Regions from separate parts of the Nocardioides aquaticus genome, predicted to be linked through region 2. Evidence: riboswitches for the same ligand, from Rfam matches in the RefSeq annotation. Region 2 holds a riboswitch; each other region holds the start of a gene.
What was found. A riboswitch is a leader RNA that binds a small molecule or an ion and turns the genes downstream of it on or off. The one in region 2 is predicted to bind cobalamin.
Positions count from the first base shown of each region.

Region 1 (5,042 bases), 1.4 Mb from region 2:
CCCGCCCGTGCGGCTACGGCCTGCACCGCACTCACGCCGGGCAGCACCCGGATCGTCACCTCAGCGTAGGCCGGGTCGGCGGCGGCCTCGTGGACGGCCGAGGCCATCCCGAACACCCCGGCGTCCCCGCCGGAAACGACGGCGACCTTCTCTCCGCGCAGTGCAAGGTCGAGAGCCAGCCGGGCCCGGTCGAGCTCGACGGTGTTGCCTGAGGCATGCCTGGTCAGGCCGGCGCGTTGCGGCACCCGGTTCACGTACGGCGCGTAACCCACCACGTGGTCCACCTCGCGCAGCGCTGTGGTCGCCTCGGGAGTGATCCACCCCTCCGGGCCTGGACCGAGCCCGACCACCAGGAGCTCCGCGGTGTGCTCGACCGGCTCTGGCTGGGCGTGAGCTCGTCGCCCCGTCGGTTCCTGGTGCAGCGAGTCTCCCGGCACTACGATCAGCGAGAAGTACGGCACTGTCGCAGGGTCCACGTCCGCCACCGGAAGCCACCGCTGTTCGGGCATCGAGGCCCGTTCGACATAGAGCGCGTGCTCGAGCCGGCCCGCCTGCGCCAAGGCCGACCTGACGGCCGGGAAGGTGCGGCCCAGCTTCATGATGATCGCGCCGTCGGTGTCGGCCAGCCGTCGTGCGAGCTCGGCCTCGGGCAGCGTGCCCGGCAGGATCGTCAGCACGTCGGTCTGCCGCACCAGCGGCGACGCGACGGCTGCCGTGGCCGCGGCGAACGCCGGCACACCCGGAACGACCTCGGTCAGGAACCGCTCGGAGAGACGGTCATGCATGTACATGTAGGAGCCGTAGAACAGCGGGTCTCCCTCGGCGAGCAGCACCACCGTCCGACCGAGCTCGAGGTGCGCGGCCAGGCGGGCGGCCGACTGCTCGTAGAATTCCGCCATAGCTCCGGCATAACCCCCCGAATGTTCGGTGCGACCGGTCGTGACGGGGTAACGAAGCTCCTCCTCCAGAGCCGTTTTCGGGATCAGGCCGGAGGCGATACGGCGCGCGTTGGACTGCTTGCCCACCCCTGCGTGAAAGGCAATCACGTCGGCGCCGGCGATCAGCCGGGCCGCCTTGAGGGTCATCAGCTCGGGATCTCCGGGGCCGAGTCCGACACCGTAGAAGTGCCCGGTCACTCCTTCTCCTGAGCCAGCGCGTTGACGGCGGACGAGGTCATCGCCGAACCCCCGCGGCGCCCGCGCACCGTGACAAACGGGATGTCGATGCCGTGGTCCTGATGCAACGAGACGAGGGCCTCCTTGGACTCCGCCGCGCCGATGAAACCAACCGGGCAGCCAACGATCGCCGCGGGTCGGGGTGCCCCAGCGATCAGCATCTCCAACAGGTGGAACAGTGCCGTGGGCGCGTTGCCGATCGCCACGACGGCGCCCTCCAGGTGGGGCTCCCACAACGAGACAGCCGCGGCCGTCCGGGTCGTGCTCCACGCGGCGGCCAGACCGGGTACGCGCTCGTCGTTAAGGAAGCAGAGCACGTCGTTTTCGGCCGACAGTCGGCCGGCCGTGATGCCCATGGCGACCATCCGAGCATCGGCGAGGATCGGCGCTCCCGTCGACAGTGCGAGCCGGGCCGCCGGGGCCAGCCCCGGGTGGATCACAAGGTCGGGCACGAGGTCCACCTGGCCACTCCCATGCACCATCCGGACCGCGATCTTCTCGGCGTCAGCGGGGATACCGCCGAGGTTCGCCTCTCGACGGATGGTTGCGAAGGACTCCACGTAGATCGACGCCCCGTGGTCGATGTAGGTGTAGTGGCGCGGGGGGCGCCGCAGGTCGTTCATCGGGCCTCCTCGGACGGGACGAGGACGCCCCGCCACGGTGTGACGACCAGCTCCCGGTCATATCCGGCGAGCAGGCTGGCAAGGGCACGGTCGATGACACCCTGGGGAGCGGCAACGTGTTCGCCACCTGCGACGGGTCCGTACGGCAGGACCGGGCAGGTGACATTGGTTGCGGCCTCGCGCGGGCAGGGATCGACCAGCGGCTGCGCGAGCTCGTCGACGTGCCACGGCGCCAAGGGTCCGGCGCCGCGCTCGTGGAGGAAGCGCAGGGTCAGCTCGGTCAGTACCTGGGCGGCCGAGGTCAGCTCGATGACCGGCCCCCAACCGGTGGACCCGACGCGGAGTTGGGCGCTGGTGGCATCAAGCGCCATCAGTCCGAGGTCGGTCGGCCGGCCGGCCAGATCACCTCGACCGTCGTCGAGGACGAACAGGAACCGGCCAGGGAGCTCAGCAAACTGCGAGTTCGCGCACAGCAGTTCGTCGAGATCGGCGGCGACCGGTCGGAGGTCGGTGCGGCCGCCGCTGAGCCCGGTCTGGGGGGAGACCATGAGGTTGCGCACGAGCTCATGGGTCCTGGACGGGAGAAGCCCGGTCTCCTCGATCGACCGCACCACCTCCGGGAGCAGGTCGCCGGCACGAGTGGGGAGCCCGCGCAGCTGCAAGTTGGCCCGGCGGGTGAGGTGGACGTCGCCGTCGCCGTACTCGCAGGCGACAGTGCTCAGGGCTGCCAGCGACTCCGGAGCCAACTGTCCACCGACCAGTCGCAGCCTGACGAGGGCGCCGTCATCGGCTGACCACGGACGGAAGACGCCAGGGCAGAGATCGGGTCGTGACCGAAGGCTCGAGGTGGTCTGCACTGCTGTCCTCCGGGGGTCAGGGCTCGTGCGCGGAGTCCTCGGTTCCCGGCGGCGTTCGCCGCAGGGGCCAGCAGGTCTTCGGACTCGGGTTCATCCGGTGCGGAACGCCTTCCCGGATCCTTCGATCCAGTGGCTGTCGCGAGAACATCCTCGCAATCACGTTCCGTCCGTCACCCATACCGCTGCGCGTCAGTCCCGGAGTCTCACCGGGTTCCCTGACCCGCACAGATTCGTGCGGGTCGGCTGGCGCGACGAGGGTACCAACTCGAGGCGGACCCTTGCCGCGACAGGGCGAGACTCTGCATCACCGCCTCATCTCGTCGTGCGGTGCCGTGGGCCTGCTTCTGGTGTCGACCAGCGGGAAGCCGACGCGGTGCCTACGGTGTGCGGTGACGTGCTGCGGCCGATGCGGGCGCTCACGCCTTGTCCTGGCTCTTCGACGCTGTGCAGAGGATCGACCCGGTGGCTTCTTCGTACCTCGTCCGACACGGTGAGTCGGAGTAGAACGTGCGTCGCCTTACCCAGGGCCAGACGTCACATCCGTTGCTCACCCACGTGGGACGCGAACAGGCACGGGCTGCCGCCGACATCATCGCGAGCGACCTCGCCGATCGACAGGAACGTCTCGAGCGGCTCGTCACCAGCGACCTGGTGCGCGCCGTCGAGACTGCGGCAATCATCAGCGACGCACTTGGTGTCCCACCTATGGGGGATCGAGGGCGTATGAGTCCTGCCTGGTGGCAGTCCCCGCGGGGCGAAGGTCTGCGACGGTCGTGCCGACCACACGGGAGCCCGATGGCATCGGGCTGAGATGGGGCTGTTGCCGCCCTGACCGTCGAACCTGCTCCGGGTAATGCCGGCGAAGGAAGTGAATCTCGACGTGTTGCCACGCATCCATCTGATCAGCGATCCGACCACGCTCGACCGGGCGTCGCTCGACGTGGTCGTCCGGACTGCCGGGACGGTAGTGGATGCGATCCAGGTTCGGGCGAAAGGTGCGAAGGATGGCGCTGTGGCGGCCTGGACAGCCGCGCTGGTCGCTGCCGTACGCCCCCTCGGGACCCGGGTGATCGTCAACGACCGGCTCGACATCGCCCTCATGGCAGACGCGGACGGCGTCCACCTGGGCGCCGAGGACCTGCCGGTCGATGCGGTCCGCTTCCTGGCGCCGGAGGGGTTCCTGATCGGCGCCACGTGCCGAGGGCCGGAGGGTGCCCGGGCGGCGAGGGCACAGGGTGCCGACTACGTCGGGCTCGGACCCGTCTACCGCTCGACGACCAAGGCGGACCTGCCAGACCCCGTGGGCCTGGACGTGCTCGCGCAGACCTCGCGGGTGTTGCCGACGATAGCGATCGGTGGGGTCACGGTGGATCGTGTCCCGGACGTGATGGCCGCCGGTGCCTACGGTGTCGCCGTGGTCGCCGCCGTCTGGCAGGCATCCGATCCACCCCGAGTCGCGAAGGAGATCGCCGACCTGGTCCACGTCGCGTGAGCCGCCGCAGCGTGGTGGTGATCGGCGGCGGCATCATCGGGCTGAGCTGTGCCGACGAGCTCCTCCGGGCGGGCCACGACGTGGTCGTCTGCGACCCCGCGCCCGCATCCGGTGCGACGCATGCCGCGGCCGGGATGCTCGCGCCGGCGGGAGAGGCTTGGTTCGGCGAGGGCGCCCGTCTGCGTCTCGGCCTCGACTCCCTGGAGCGGTGGCCCGGGTTCGCCGCCGGCCTGGAGCAGCGGTCCGGCATCGACGTCGACCTCCGCAGCACCGGGAACCTGCTGATCGGGATGGACCGCGACGACCTCGCCGAGGTGTTTCGCTGCTGCGCACTGCTCGAGGGGTCCGGTGTCCAGGCCGAATCCCTTGACCGGGACGAGCTGTGGCGCCGGGAGCCCGGTCTCAGCTCGCGCGCGGCTGGTGGCGCCTGGCTTCCCCGCGACCGGCATGTTGACCCGCGACGGGTGGCGTCCGCGCTGCTGGCGGTGCTCGGCGATCGGGTGGTGCCGCACCGGGCCACTCCGGTCGCGGGCGGTGTGGCCCTCGAGGACGGTCGCGTGCTCCCGGCGGACGTGGTCGTGCTCGCCACGGGGGCGAGGGGGCTGGCCTCCGTCCGGCCGGTGCGCGGCGAGGTGATCCGCGTGCGGACCAGGGACGCGCCCTCCCACATGGTGCGCGCGCGGGTCCACGGCCAGCCGGTGTACGTCGTGCCGCGCAGCTCCGGTGAAGTCGTCGTCGGAGCCACCGAGGAGGAGCACCCGGGACACGCCGCACCCACCGTGGGTGGAGTGGCCCGGCTGCTTGACGCAGCCCGCCAACTGCTTCCCGGCCTCGACACGGCCGAGCTCGTCGACGTCGTCGCCCGGGACCGCCCCGGCACGCCCGACAACGGACC
Region 1 is NZ_CP075371.1:1,684,921-1,689,962, forward strand. Features, by position in the region: gene cobJ (precorrin-3B C(17)-methyltransferase) at 1-1,085, opposite strand, end outside; gene ENKNEFLB_RS08105 (precorrin-8X methylmutase) at 1,133-1,798, opposite strand; gene ENKNEFLB_RS08110 (hypothetical protein) at 1,795-2,358, opposite strand; partial or broken gene ENKNEFLB_RS22445 (precorrin-3B synthase) at 2,449-2,655, opposite strand; cobalamin riboswitch at 2,708-2,914, opposite strand; gene ENKNEFLB_RS23115 (histidine phosphatase family protein) at 3,163-3,465, shown strand; TPP riboswitch at 3,430-3,540, shown strand; gene thiE (thiamine phosphate synthase) at 3,509-4,147, shown strand; gene thiO (glycine oxidase ThiO) at 4,144-5,042, shown strand, end outside.
Region 1: another riboswitch for cobalamin. It lies ahead of ENKNEFLB_RS22445 (precorrin-3B synthase); the one in region 2 lies ahead of ENKNEFLB_RS01415 (nitrite reductase).

Region 2 (5,042 bases):
GCGCCCGCGCGGGCGGCCACGGCCTGCACCGCACTCACCCCCGGCAGCACCCGTACCTCCACGTCGTCCCACCGGCCCTCCCCGGCCGGGTCGTCCAGCGCCTCGTAGACCGCGGCGGCCATCCCGAAGACGCCCGCGTCGCCACCGGAGACCACGGCCACCCGCTCGCCGCCGCGGGCCAGGTCGAGGGCCAGGCGGGCCCGGTCGACCTCCACGGTGTTGCCGCTGGCGTGACGGGTGAGGCCCGCACGGGCCGGGACCCTCGCGACGTACGGGCCGTACCCGACGACGTGGTCGACCTCGGCCAGCGCCTCGGCGACCTCGGCGGTCAGCCAGCGGTCCGGCCCAGGCCCGAGGCCGACGACGAGGACCTCCCCGGGCGCGGTCGTCACCGGGTCCGGCGCCGGTGCGTCGCGCCGGCCGCGGCCGTGGCGGGAGTCGCCGGGCACGACGACCAGGGAGAAGTACGGGACCGTCCCCGGGTCGACCTCGGCCACCGGCAGCCGGCGCTCCCCGGGCATCGAGGCCCGTTCGACGTAGACCGCGTCGTCGAGGCGGCCCGCGGCGGCCAGCGCCCGGCGCACGGCCGGGAAGGTGCGGCCCAGCTTCATCACCACCGCGCCGTCGCTGTCGGCCAGGCGGCGGGCCAGCTCGGGCTCGGGCAGGGTCCCGGGCAGCACCGTGAGCACGTCGGTCTGGCGCACCAGCGGGGTCGCGGCGGCCGCCGCGGCGGCGGCGAAGGCTGGCACCCCCGGCACGATCTGGGTCTCGAAGCGGTGCGCGAGCCGGTCGTGCATGTGCATGAAGGAGCCGTAGAAGAGCGGGTCGCCCTCGGCGAGCAGGACCACGTCCCGCCCGGCGGCGAGGTGGGCGGCCAGCCGCTCGGCGGCCTCGGCGTAGAAGTCGGCCATCGCGCCGGCGTAGCCGCCCGGGTGGTCGGTGCCGCCGGTGGTGACGGGGTAGCGGAGCTCCTCCTCGAGCGCCCCGGCCGGGATGAGGTCGGCCGCGGTGCGCCGCGCGTTCGACTCCTTGCCGACGCCGGCGTGGTAGGCCACCACGTCGGCCGCGGCGATCAGCCGGGCCGCCTTGAGGGTCACCAGCTCGGGGTCGCCGGGGCCGAGGCCGACCCCGGCGAACCTTCCCGGCGCGGTCACTCCTCCTCCTGGGCCAGCGCGTTGAGGGCCGAGGCCGTCATCGCGGACCCGCCGCGCCGCCCGCGGACGGTCACGAACGGCACGTCGATGCCGTGGTCGGCGGCGAACGAGGCCAGGGCGTCCTTGGACTCCGCGGCCCCGATGAAGCCGACCGGGCAGCCGATCACGGCGGCCGGGCGCGGGGCGCCGTCGAGCAGCATCTCGAGCAGGTGGAACAGCGCGGTCGGGGCGTTGCCGATCGCGACGACCGCGCCGTCGAGGTGGTCGGCCCACAGGGAGACGGCCGCGGCCGAGCGGGTGGTGCCCCAGGCCGCGGCCAGGCCCGGGACGCGGCGGTCGGGCAGGTAGCAGTGGACGTCGTTGCCCGCCGGCAGGCGCGAGGCGGTGATGCCGGTGGCCACCATCCGGGCGTCGCAGAGGATCGGCGCGCCGGCGGCCAGCGCGGTGCGCGCCGCCGGGACCAGGCGCGGGTGGACCACGAGGTCGTCGACCAGGTCGACCTGGCCGGTGCCGTGGATCATCCGCACCGCGAGCCGCTCGGCGTCGCCCGGCACCCGGGACAGGTCGCTCTCGCGGCGGATGGTCGCGAAGGAGTCGACGTAGATCTCCGGGCCGTGGTCGACGTAGGCGTACCGCTGCGGCGGCCGGGACAGCGGGGTCATCGCGCACCTCCCCCCTCGTGCGGGGCCGGGTCCGGCACCAGCACCCCGCGCCACGGCGTCACGACCAGCGTGCCGTCGGGGTCCCGGGCGACGAGGTCGTCGACCAGGTCGGGGCCGAGCACGCCGTCGGGGGCCGCGACGTGCTCACCGCCGACCAGCGGGCCGTACGCCGGTCGCGCGGTCGGGGCCGGGACGCAGTCGTCGGGCTCCCGGGCGGGCGCCAGGGGACCGTCGAGCTCGGCGACGTGCCAGGCGGCGGCCGGGTCGGGGCGGGCGTCCAGGAAGCGACGGACCAGGGCGAGCAGGGCGTCGGGCACGTCGGGGAGCGCCACCACGTCGCCCCAGGCCGTCCCGACGCGCAGCTGGGCGGTCCCGTCGTCGAGGGCCACCACCCCCAGGTCGCACGGGCGGTCGACCAGGTCGCCGCGGCCGTCGTCGAGCACGAGCAGGAACCGTCCGGAGAGGTCGGCGGCGGCGGGCTCGGCCAGCAGCGCCGCGTCGAGGGCGTCCACGACCGGGCGCAGGTCGGCGCGGCCGCCGCCCGGTCGGCCGGTGTCCAGCCCGGTCTGCGGCGAGGCCATCAGGTTGCGGACCAGCTCGTGGCTGGGCGACGGCAGCAGGCCGGTGCCGGCGAGGGCCGCGGCGACGTCGGGCCGTACGGCGCCCGTCGTGGCCGGGTCGGCCGGCAGGGCACGCAGCTGGAGGTTGGCGCGACCGGTCAGGTGGAGGTCGCCGTCGCCGTGGGTACGGGCGACCCCGGAGAGCGAGGCCAGGGCCCGGGCGGCGACCCGGCCGCCGGGGAGCCGGAGCCGGACCAGCAGGCCGTCCTCGGCGGGCCAGGGCCGGGCGACACCGGGACAGCGGTCCGCGGCGGCGTCCCGGCCGTCGGGACCGGGCCGCGAGCGGACGAGGGGTGGGTGGGGCACGGTCACCTCGGTGGTCGGAGGCTCGTGCGCGGAGCCTGCGTGGACCGGACGACGGGCGTCGCCGGGGCCAGCAGGTCTTCGGACTCGGGATCGCCCGGCGCGGAGCACCTTCCCGGACCGATGCCGCTGGTCCAGTGGCCTGCCTCTCGACAGGAGCCCCGTCCGTCACCCATACCGCTGCGCGTCAGTCCCGGCCTCGCACCGGGTTCCCTGGCCTCCCGGCGGACCGGGGGGCGTGACTGGCGCGGCCAACCTAGCAAGCGTCGTCCACTGGTCTGGTCACACGCGCGCGGGTGGGTCGTCCTCACCAGGCGCCCCCCACACTGGCCCCATGTGCGACGACTACGTCGGGCAGCGGACGGGCCGGCGGACGGGGCCGCGGCCCCTGACCGCCCCCCGACCGGCCGCCGAGCGCCGTCCGGGCTGCCTGGAGTGCACCGCCGCCGGCCGGCAGGAGGCCTTCGAGGACCTGTACGACGCCACCGTCGACCAGGTCTGGCGCCTCGCGCGGCTCAAGGGCCGCGGCGACGAGGCGTGGGCGCACCAGGTCGTGCGCGAGACCTACGCCGAGGTCTGGCGCAGCGCGTCGACCTACCGCCCCACGGAGCACCGCCCCCTGACCTGGGTGCTGGCCGTGACCTCCGCGGTGGCCCGCACCGGACCCCGCCGCGACCCCGGTCCCTGGGACGGGCAGGCCGCGTGAGCGAGAACGACACCGACGTCGTGGTGGTCGGCGCGGGCCTCGCGGGCCTGCGCTGCGCCCGGGCCCTGGTCGACCGGGGCCACGACGTCGTGGTCCTCGAGCGCGACGACGCCGTCGGCGGTCGGATCCGCACCGACCACGTCGACGGGTTCGCCCTCGACCGCGGCTTCCAACTGCTCAACCCGGCGTACCGCGCGGTGCGCCGCTGGGTCGACGTGGACGCCCTCGGCCTGCAGCCGTTCGCCGCCGGCGTGGCCGCCCGGAACGACGACGGGCTGGTCCGCCTCGGCAACCCGCTGGCCGCGCCCGCGCTGCTGCTGCCCTCGGTGCGGGCGGTCCTCCCGCGCCCGCGCGAGGTGCTCGCGGCCGCCCGCTGGGCCGCCCCGCTGCTGCGCGCCCGGCCCGGCCGCCGCCTGGCCACGAGCCTGACCACGGCCTCGCCGCGGCGCGACGTGAGCCGCCGCGAGGCGCTCGACCGCGCCGGGGTCGACGGGCTGCTGCGCGCCACGCTCGACTCGTTCTTCGCCGGGGTGGTGCTGGAGGACGACGGCTCGACCTCGCAGGCCTACGCCCTGCTGCTCACCGCCACCTTCCTGGCCGGCACCCCCGCCCTGCCCGAGCACGGGATGCAGGCGTTGCCCGCGCAGCTGGCCGGGAGGCTCGGCGACCGGGTGAGGCTCGGCACCGCCGTGGACTCCGTCGAGACCGTCGCCGGGGGCGCGGTCGTGCACGCCGGCGGCACGACGCTGCGCGCCCGCCAGGTGGTGGTGGCCGTCGCCGGCCAGGACGCCGGTGCGCTGACCGGCCCCGACGCGGAGCCGACGCCGCGTACCAAGGGCGTCGTGACCTCGTGGTTCGCCGCCGACGAGGCCCCGACGGACTCCCACCTGCTGTTCGTCGACGGACGCTCCCGCCCGTCCGGTCCGCTGGTCAACACCGCGGTGGTCAGCAACCCGGCGCCGTCGTACGCCCCGGCGGGGCAGCACCTGGTCCAGGCCTCGGCCCTGCTCGGGCCGGACCGGCCGGTGCCGACCGAGGACGACGTCCGCCGGCACGCCGGCGAGCTGCTCGGCGCCGACCCTCGCGGCTGGCGGCTGCTGCACCGCCACGAGGTGCCGCACGCGCTCCCGGCCCAGCCGGCGCCGCTGGCGCTGCGTCGTCCCGTCCGCCTCCGCGACCACCTGGTCGTCTGCGGCGACCACCGCGACACCGCCTCGATCCAGGGCGCGCTGGTCAGCGGCCAGCGGGCCGCGCTCGACGTCGCCGCCGCGCTCGCCCGCTAGCCCCGCCGCCCCGCCGCCCCGAGCCGCCGCCCCGCCGCACCGAGCCGCCGCTGTAACGCTGTGTTACTTCGTCTGGTGCGGCGTCACGACGCTGGACCAGACGAAGTAACACAGCGTTACAGCTGGCTGGCACCCGCACCCGCACCCGCGGCCGCACCCGCGGCCCGGCAGCCCGGGGTCAGCCGAGCCGCGCCGCCAGCGCCCGGCCGAGGTCGCGCCCGGAGGTCCAGGCGGTCTCGACCTTCGGCGGGCCGCCCCAGCCGTCGCCACAGACGCCGAGGCCCGACTCCGTCAGCAGGTACGGGTCGTCGCGC
Region 2 is NZ_CP075371.1:279,512-284,553, forward strand. Features, by position in the region: gene ENKNEFLB_RS01405 (precorrin-2 C(20)-methyltransferase) at 1-1,154, opposite strand, end outside; gene ENKNEFLB_RS01410 (precorrin-8X methylmutase) at 1,151-1,816, opposite strand; gene ENKNEFLB_RS01415 (nitrite reductase) at 1,813-2,742, opposite strand; cobalamin riboswitch at 2,815-2,954, opposite strand; gene ENKNEFLB_RS01420 (sigma factor) at 3,074-3,445, shown strand; gene ENKNEFLB_RS01425 (flavin monoamine oxidase family protein) at 3,442-4,728, shown strand; gene ENKNEFLB_RS01430 (NAD(P)/FAD-dependent oxidoreductase) at 4,907-5,042, opposite strand, start outside.

Region 3 (5,042 bases), 1.4 Mb from region 2:
ACGCTGACGACCGGCGCGTGGTTGCAGGGGAACTGGCAGCCGGTGTGGGTGATGAGTACGTCGTCGTCCGACTGGCCCAGCCGCATCAGCTCGAGGATCACGGCCTCGGCGGTCCGGTCGGACCCCATCGCCGTGCAGCGGGGACCGCGACAGACCAGCACCTGGTGGCGGTGCCCGGGCACGTCCTCCCAAGCTGCGGACTCGAGGCCTGCCTCGGCGCCCGTCACCTCACGCCGTACGGCAAGCACCTGGCGCACCTGGTCGACCCCGTCGGCGAGCCGGGTGGCGACCTCGACGATGGGCCTCTGCTCCGCTCGCTCGCGCCACCAGTGCGCGGCGATGCGGCGCAGCCAGGAGACCGCGGGCGCGAGCGCGCCGAGGCTGACGCCCACGAGGACGATCCGCTGTGCACCCAGGTCAGCGAGCCGTGTCAGCTCCGCGGAGAGCGACGGGTCTCCCAGCTGCAGGAAGGCGACCGTGGCGTCATGCTCGTGGGCGACCTCGTGCAGCAGGTTGTGCGCCTGCACCTCGCGCGCCGACATGCCCACGAGCACGACGGGCGCGGTCACATCGTCGTTCATGGCGACCCCGTCCTTCGCAGCGAGACCACCTGGCCGATGACAACGACCGCCGGGGCTCGGATCCCGGCGTCGTGGGCAACTTCGGCGATCGAGGCGAGAGACGCGGTGATGACTCGTTGGTGGAGGTGGGTGCCGTCGGCGATCACGGCCGCAGGGGTCGCCGCGTCCATGCCCACCGCGCACAGCTCGGCGGTGATCGCATCCAGCGTGCCCACTCCCATCAGGAACACCAGCGTGGTCCCGCAGCGGGCAAGCGCTGCGTAGTCCAAGCTCGACTCCGGATGGCCAGGTGGAACATGGCCAGACACGACCGTGAACCCCTGCGTCAGGCCGCGGTGCGTCACCGGGATACCGGCGGCCCCCGGCACCGCGATGCTCGAGGTGACCCCGGGGATCACCCGGGCCGGAACGCCGGCCTCGCGACACGCCTCCAGCTCTTCGTGGCCACGACCGAAGACAAAGGAGTCCCCGCCCTTGAGGCGGACCACTTGCTGGCCCGCGAGCGCCCGGTCAACCAGGATGCGATTGATCTCCTCTTGACTGGTGAACCGTCCGAAGGGGATCTTGGCCACGTCGACGATCTCCGCGTCCGGCCGGGCCCAGGTCAGGGCTTCCCACGGAGCGAGCCGGTCGATCACCACCACATCTGCCTTGGCGATGGCCTCGCGTCCCGCGAGCGTCATCAGGTCGACGGCCCCCGGTCCCCCGCCGACCAGAGTCACTTGCCCCTGGGCGCCTTTCTCGTCCAGTCCGGCCGGCCGCGGCTGGGAGCGGAGGCGGGGCCGCAGCGTCAGGTCCGCAGACACCACCTCCTCCAACGTCGCCTCGTGTCTGACCCAGGTGATCAGGCACCGGGTGGCGAGGTCCTCCACGTAGGCGCAGGCCCGGGTGGCGTGCACGGTCACGTGCGCTCCGGCACTGAGCAGCCGCGCCACGTCCACGGCCGCGTGCTCGTCACCACCGAGCACCAATGCTTTCGCACCCACCACGTCCATTTGGAGTGGGTGGTCCGCCACACGAGCGGATCCGGGCTCAGTGGTGTTACGGGTGGTTTCTTCCTGCGCTGGCATTTGGGCCTCCCGCTCACTCTGCCTGGCTTGAGCACGCCCGCGGGTTGCTGGCGCATGCGGTCGTGAGGCCGGCCTTCGGACTTCCTGGATCAATGTCCAGGTCACCGCAGCGGGTCCCGTGCCGGATTCTCACCAGCTTCCCGATTCTCCCCAGCCCGTAGAGATTGTTAGGCACCTCACGCCGTTCGCACAAACCCTAGATGCCGCCGACCTGGAGATGGCCGACGGCCCGCATGCTGTCGGGTAGCCCGCAACCGGCAGGTCCATTCCGGAGATGTCGGCGTGGGCTTGGTGGGTCTGCCCAGACTTTGGTTGACACCTGACCTGTGAGGATCCGTCCTCGCTGGAAGGATGTCGACCATGGCGAAGGCATACCCGAAGGAGTTCCGCGACGATGTCGTGGCAGTGGCCCGTAAGGGTCAGGCTCCGTTGTCCCAGATCGCGAAGGACTTCGGGATCTCTGAAGGCACGCTGTCGAACTGGCTCAAGCGTGCTGATGTCCAGGACGGTCACCGTCCCGGCCTCACCGACGCTGAGCGTGTCGAGCTGCGTGAGACCAAGAAGCGGATCCGGCTGCTGGAGCAGGAGAACGAGGTCCTGCGCCGGGCAGCTGCCTATCTGTCGCAGGCGAACCTGCCGGGAAAATAGTCTTCCCGCTCGTCCGTGAGATGGCCGCGACCGGTGCCCGCATCAGGGTGCCGGTCGCGGTGGCGTGCAGGGTCCTGGGGCTGTCGCCCCAGGGGTACTACAAGTGGCTCAAAGACCCGGTGTCCCAACGGGACTGGGATGACGCACACGTCATCGACGTCGTGCTGGGCATCCACGCCGATGACCCCACCCTGGGCTACCGGTTCGTCGCCGACGAGCTTGCCGACGTCGGCATCACCGCCAGCGAGAACCGGGTGTGGCGACTGTGCTCAACCGCAGGGGTCTTCGCCTCCCACCACCGTCGTCGGGGTAAGGCCGGCAAGCCCGGTCCGGCTGTCCATGACGACCTGCTCGCGAGCGTCGATGAGGAGGGCCGGGTGAGCCACGACTTCGTGGGGGCGACCTCCGGCCCGAACCAGGTCTGGCTCACCGACATCTCCGAGCACCCCACCAGGGAGGGGAAGCTCTACCTGTGTGCGGTCAAGGACTGCTACTCCAACAAGATCGTCGGCTACTCCATCGACTCACGGATGAAGTCCGGACTCGCTGCCGCCGCGCTGCGCAACGCGATCGCCCTGCGCTCACCGGAGGGAACCATCGTGCACAGCGACCGAGGATCTCAATTCCGTTCCAAGAAGGTGGTTCGCCTGCTGAAGAACAACGGGCTGCGCGGCTCGATGGGCCGAGTCGGATCGAGCAGTGACAACGCAGCCATGGAGAGCTTCTTCTCGCTGCTGCAGAAGAACGTCCTCGACACCCGCCGCTGGGACAGCCGCGAAGAACTGCGCCTCGCGATCGTCAGCTGGATCGAAACGAAGTACAACCGCCGCCGTCGCCAACGAGCCCTCGGCAAGCTCACCCCGATCGAGTTTGAGATGATCTACGCAGCCGCAGACGCGGCCTGAGAACCATCAACCCCGAGTGTCAACCAAACCTGGGGCAGTCCCGAAGGCCCGACCAGCGACGAACTCCGAGAGATGTCTTGGGTCCTCGGAGTGGTACCGGAAAACGCTCCAGAGCTCGCCAGGAGAGGCGTAGCCAGAATGGCCGAGGTTGCCCGAGCCAATGACGAGCAATCCTTCGCGCGCGGCCGTTAGCAGAATCACCTTGGCGTGGGCTGAGCCGGGATGGCGGATCGCCGCCGCAACGTAGGTTCGGTTGGCCCGACGCAAGCGCTGTCCCGTCTCGACGGCTTCGGCGAACTTCTCATTCAGGCGTTCGTCGTCGGCCAGAATGATTCGGAGCGGCACCGCAGCGAGTTGACTGAGCAGGTGCGCTTCAAAGAACCCCAGGTCCGCACCGAAGGTCAGGATCAGGGCACTTGACCATTGCCCCTGCAGGAGCTCGGGGAGGACGAGATCCGCTGAGGGTGCAAGCTCAGGCACGTTCCCCACCGGACTGAATCTCGAACGCGGCCAAGGCTTCCTCGAGCGCCCCTGCTGGGAGGTCGCCTTGGCGCAACAGCTCCCGGCCCACCGGCGTTAGTTTCCGCGAGGACTCTCGCATCGAACTGACAAATCCGAGCTCGTGGACGGTGGTGCTGAGAGCGACGAAGCGGCTGTCGTTGAACTCGGCTGGTGCCTCTCGCATGAAGAACTGCAGCTGCGTACCAATCCTCCGGACGCGGAAGGTGTCTTCAGGGAGCTTTGCCGTTGCTACGCGCTCATGCTGGATGATGACGAAGTTGGTGATGATCCATCGAGCCAGCAGGGACAGCGTTTCGCCGGCCAGTACCTTGCGGTGAAGTTGCTGAAAGAACTGCAGCATGCCTACCCGCAGCGAATCCCCGCTGCTGAGAAGGTCCCAATCCGCTTCCATCTCGCTGACCCGGGCCGGAGTGCCGAGTCGCCTGTAGAGCAGCAGGATGATGGCGATCATCGCCACGACGGTCTCGGAGTCGTCGACCCTACTTCGGCACCAGTCGTACAAGGCGTGCTCGTCGGCATCCATGTTGCGCATCCAGACTGCGTTGGGTCCGGGGCTAACGTCGACATGTTCAGTCAGGATGTCGGCGAACCGCGCGGCCGTCGTCGATGACCGCACCGTGCTGCGACTTAGCTTTGTCTCTCTAACGAACTCGCTCGTATCTAATGCTTCGTCGACGAGCTCCCAAAGCCGATCTATCGGAACCAGGCTGAGGCCGTCGTCAGATTCTTCAAGCCCCTTGCGCACCACCCAGCCGAACAGTCTGTTCAGAGCAAAGGAGAAGTACTCCCGCGCCTGGTAGACGCGCCACCGGCGAGCGACCGCCTTCAGGTCAGCACGAGGCCGATAGGTGCCCGCGTCGGTTCGGCGAAAGTACGCTAACTGCCTGAAGTTGTCCCGTTCCAGCCCTTCGCTTTGGGCGCTCTGACTGAGATCCAGCAGGAAGCGCAGTGTCGCGAGCCGTGCCGGAGTCTCGGCCGGGTTCCCCCAGTGGAGGAAGAGGTCCTGCAACAGTGGCAAGTCATGGTCGTCGGCCATGCGGAGCCGGCACAAGCACCCGGCGCGCGCGAACTCCAGCAGTTCATCCCGAGGAACACTGTCGGGAATCTGGTCCGCCGCAAGCTGTGCGCCCAACCGGGTCGTCTCAACGGCGCTTCCATATGCCGCTCCGAGTGCTCGGCCCGTTGGCCACGGCGCATCGACCGGGAAGCCGCTACCTCGGCCACCGATGACGAGGAGACCCATCGCTTCCATCGTCGACCGGTAGTACAGCCCGTATCCGCCTAAAGGTTCCTTGATGTAGTTGTACTGGGGGTCG
Region 3 is NZ_CP075371.1:1,661,446-1,666,487, reverse strand. Features, by position in the region: partial or broken gene ENKNEFLB_RS22865 ((2Fe-2S) ferredoxin domain-containing protein) at 1-542, opposite strand, end outside; gene cobA (uroporphyrinogen-III C-methyltransferase) at 578-1,576, opposite strand; cobalamin riboswitch at 1,701-1,845, opposite strand; one part of gene ENKNEFLB_RS08010 (IS3 family transposase) at 2,012-2,290, shown strand; one part of gene ENKNEFLB_RS08010 (IS3 family transposase) at 2,293-3,204, shown strand; gene ENKNEFLB_RS08005 (phospholipase D-like domain-containing protein) at 3,211-3,684, opposite strand; gene ENKNEFLB_RS08000 (hypothetical protein) at 3,677-5,042, opposite strand, start outside.
Region 3: another riboswitch for cobalamin. It lies ahead of cobA (uroporphyrinogen-III C-methyltransferase); the one in region 2 lies ahead of ENKNEFLB_RS01415 (nitrite reductase).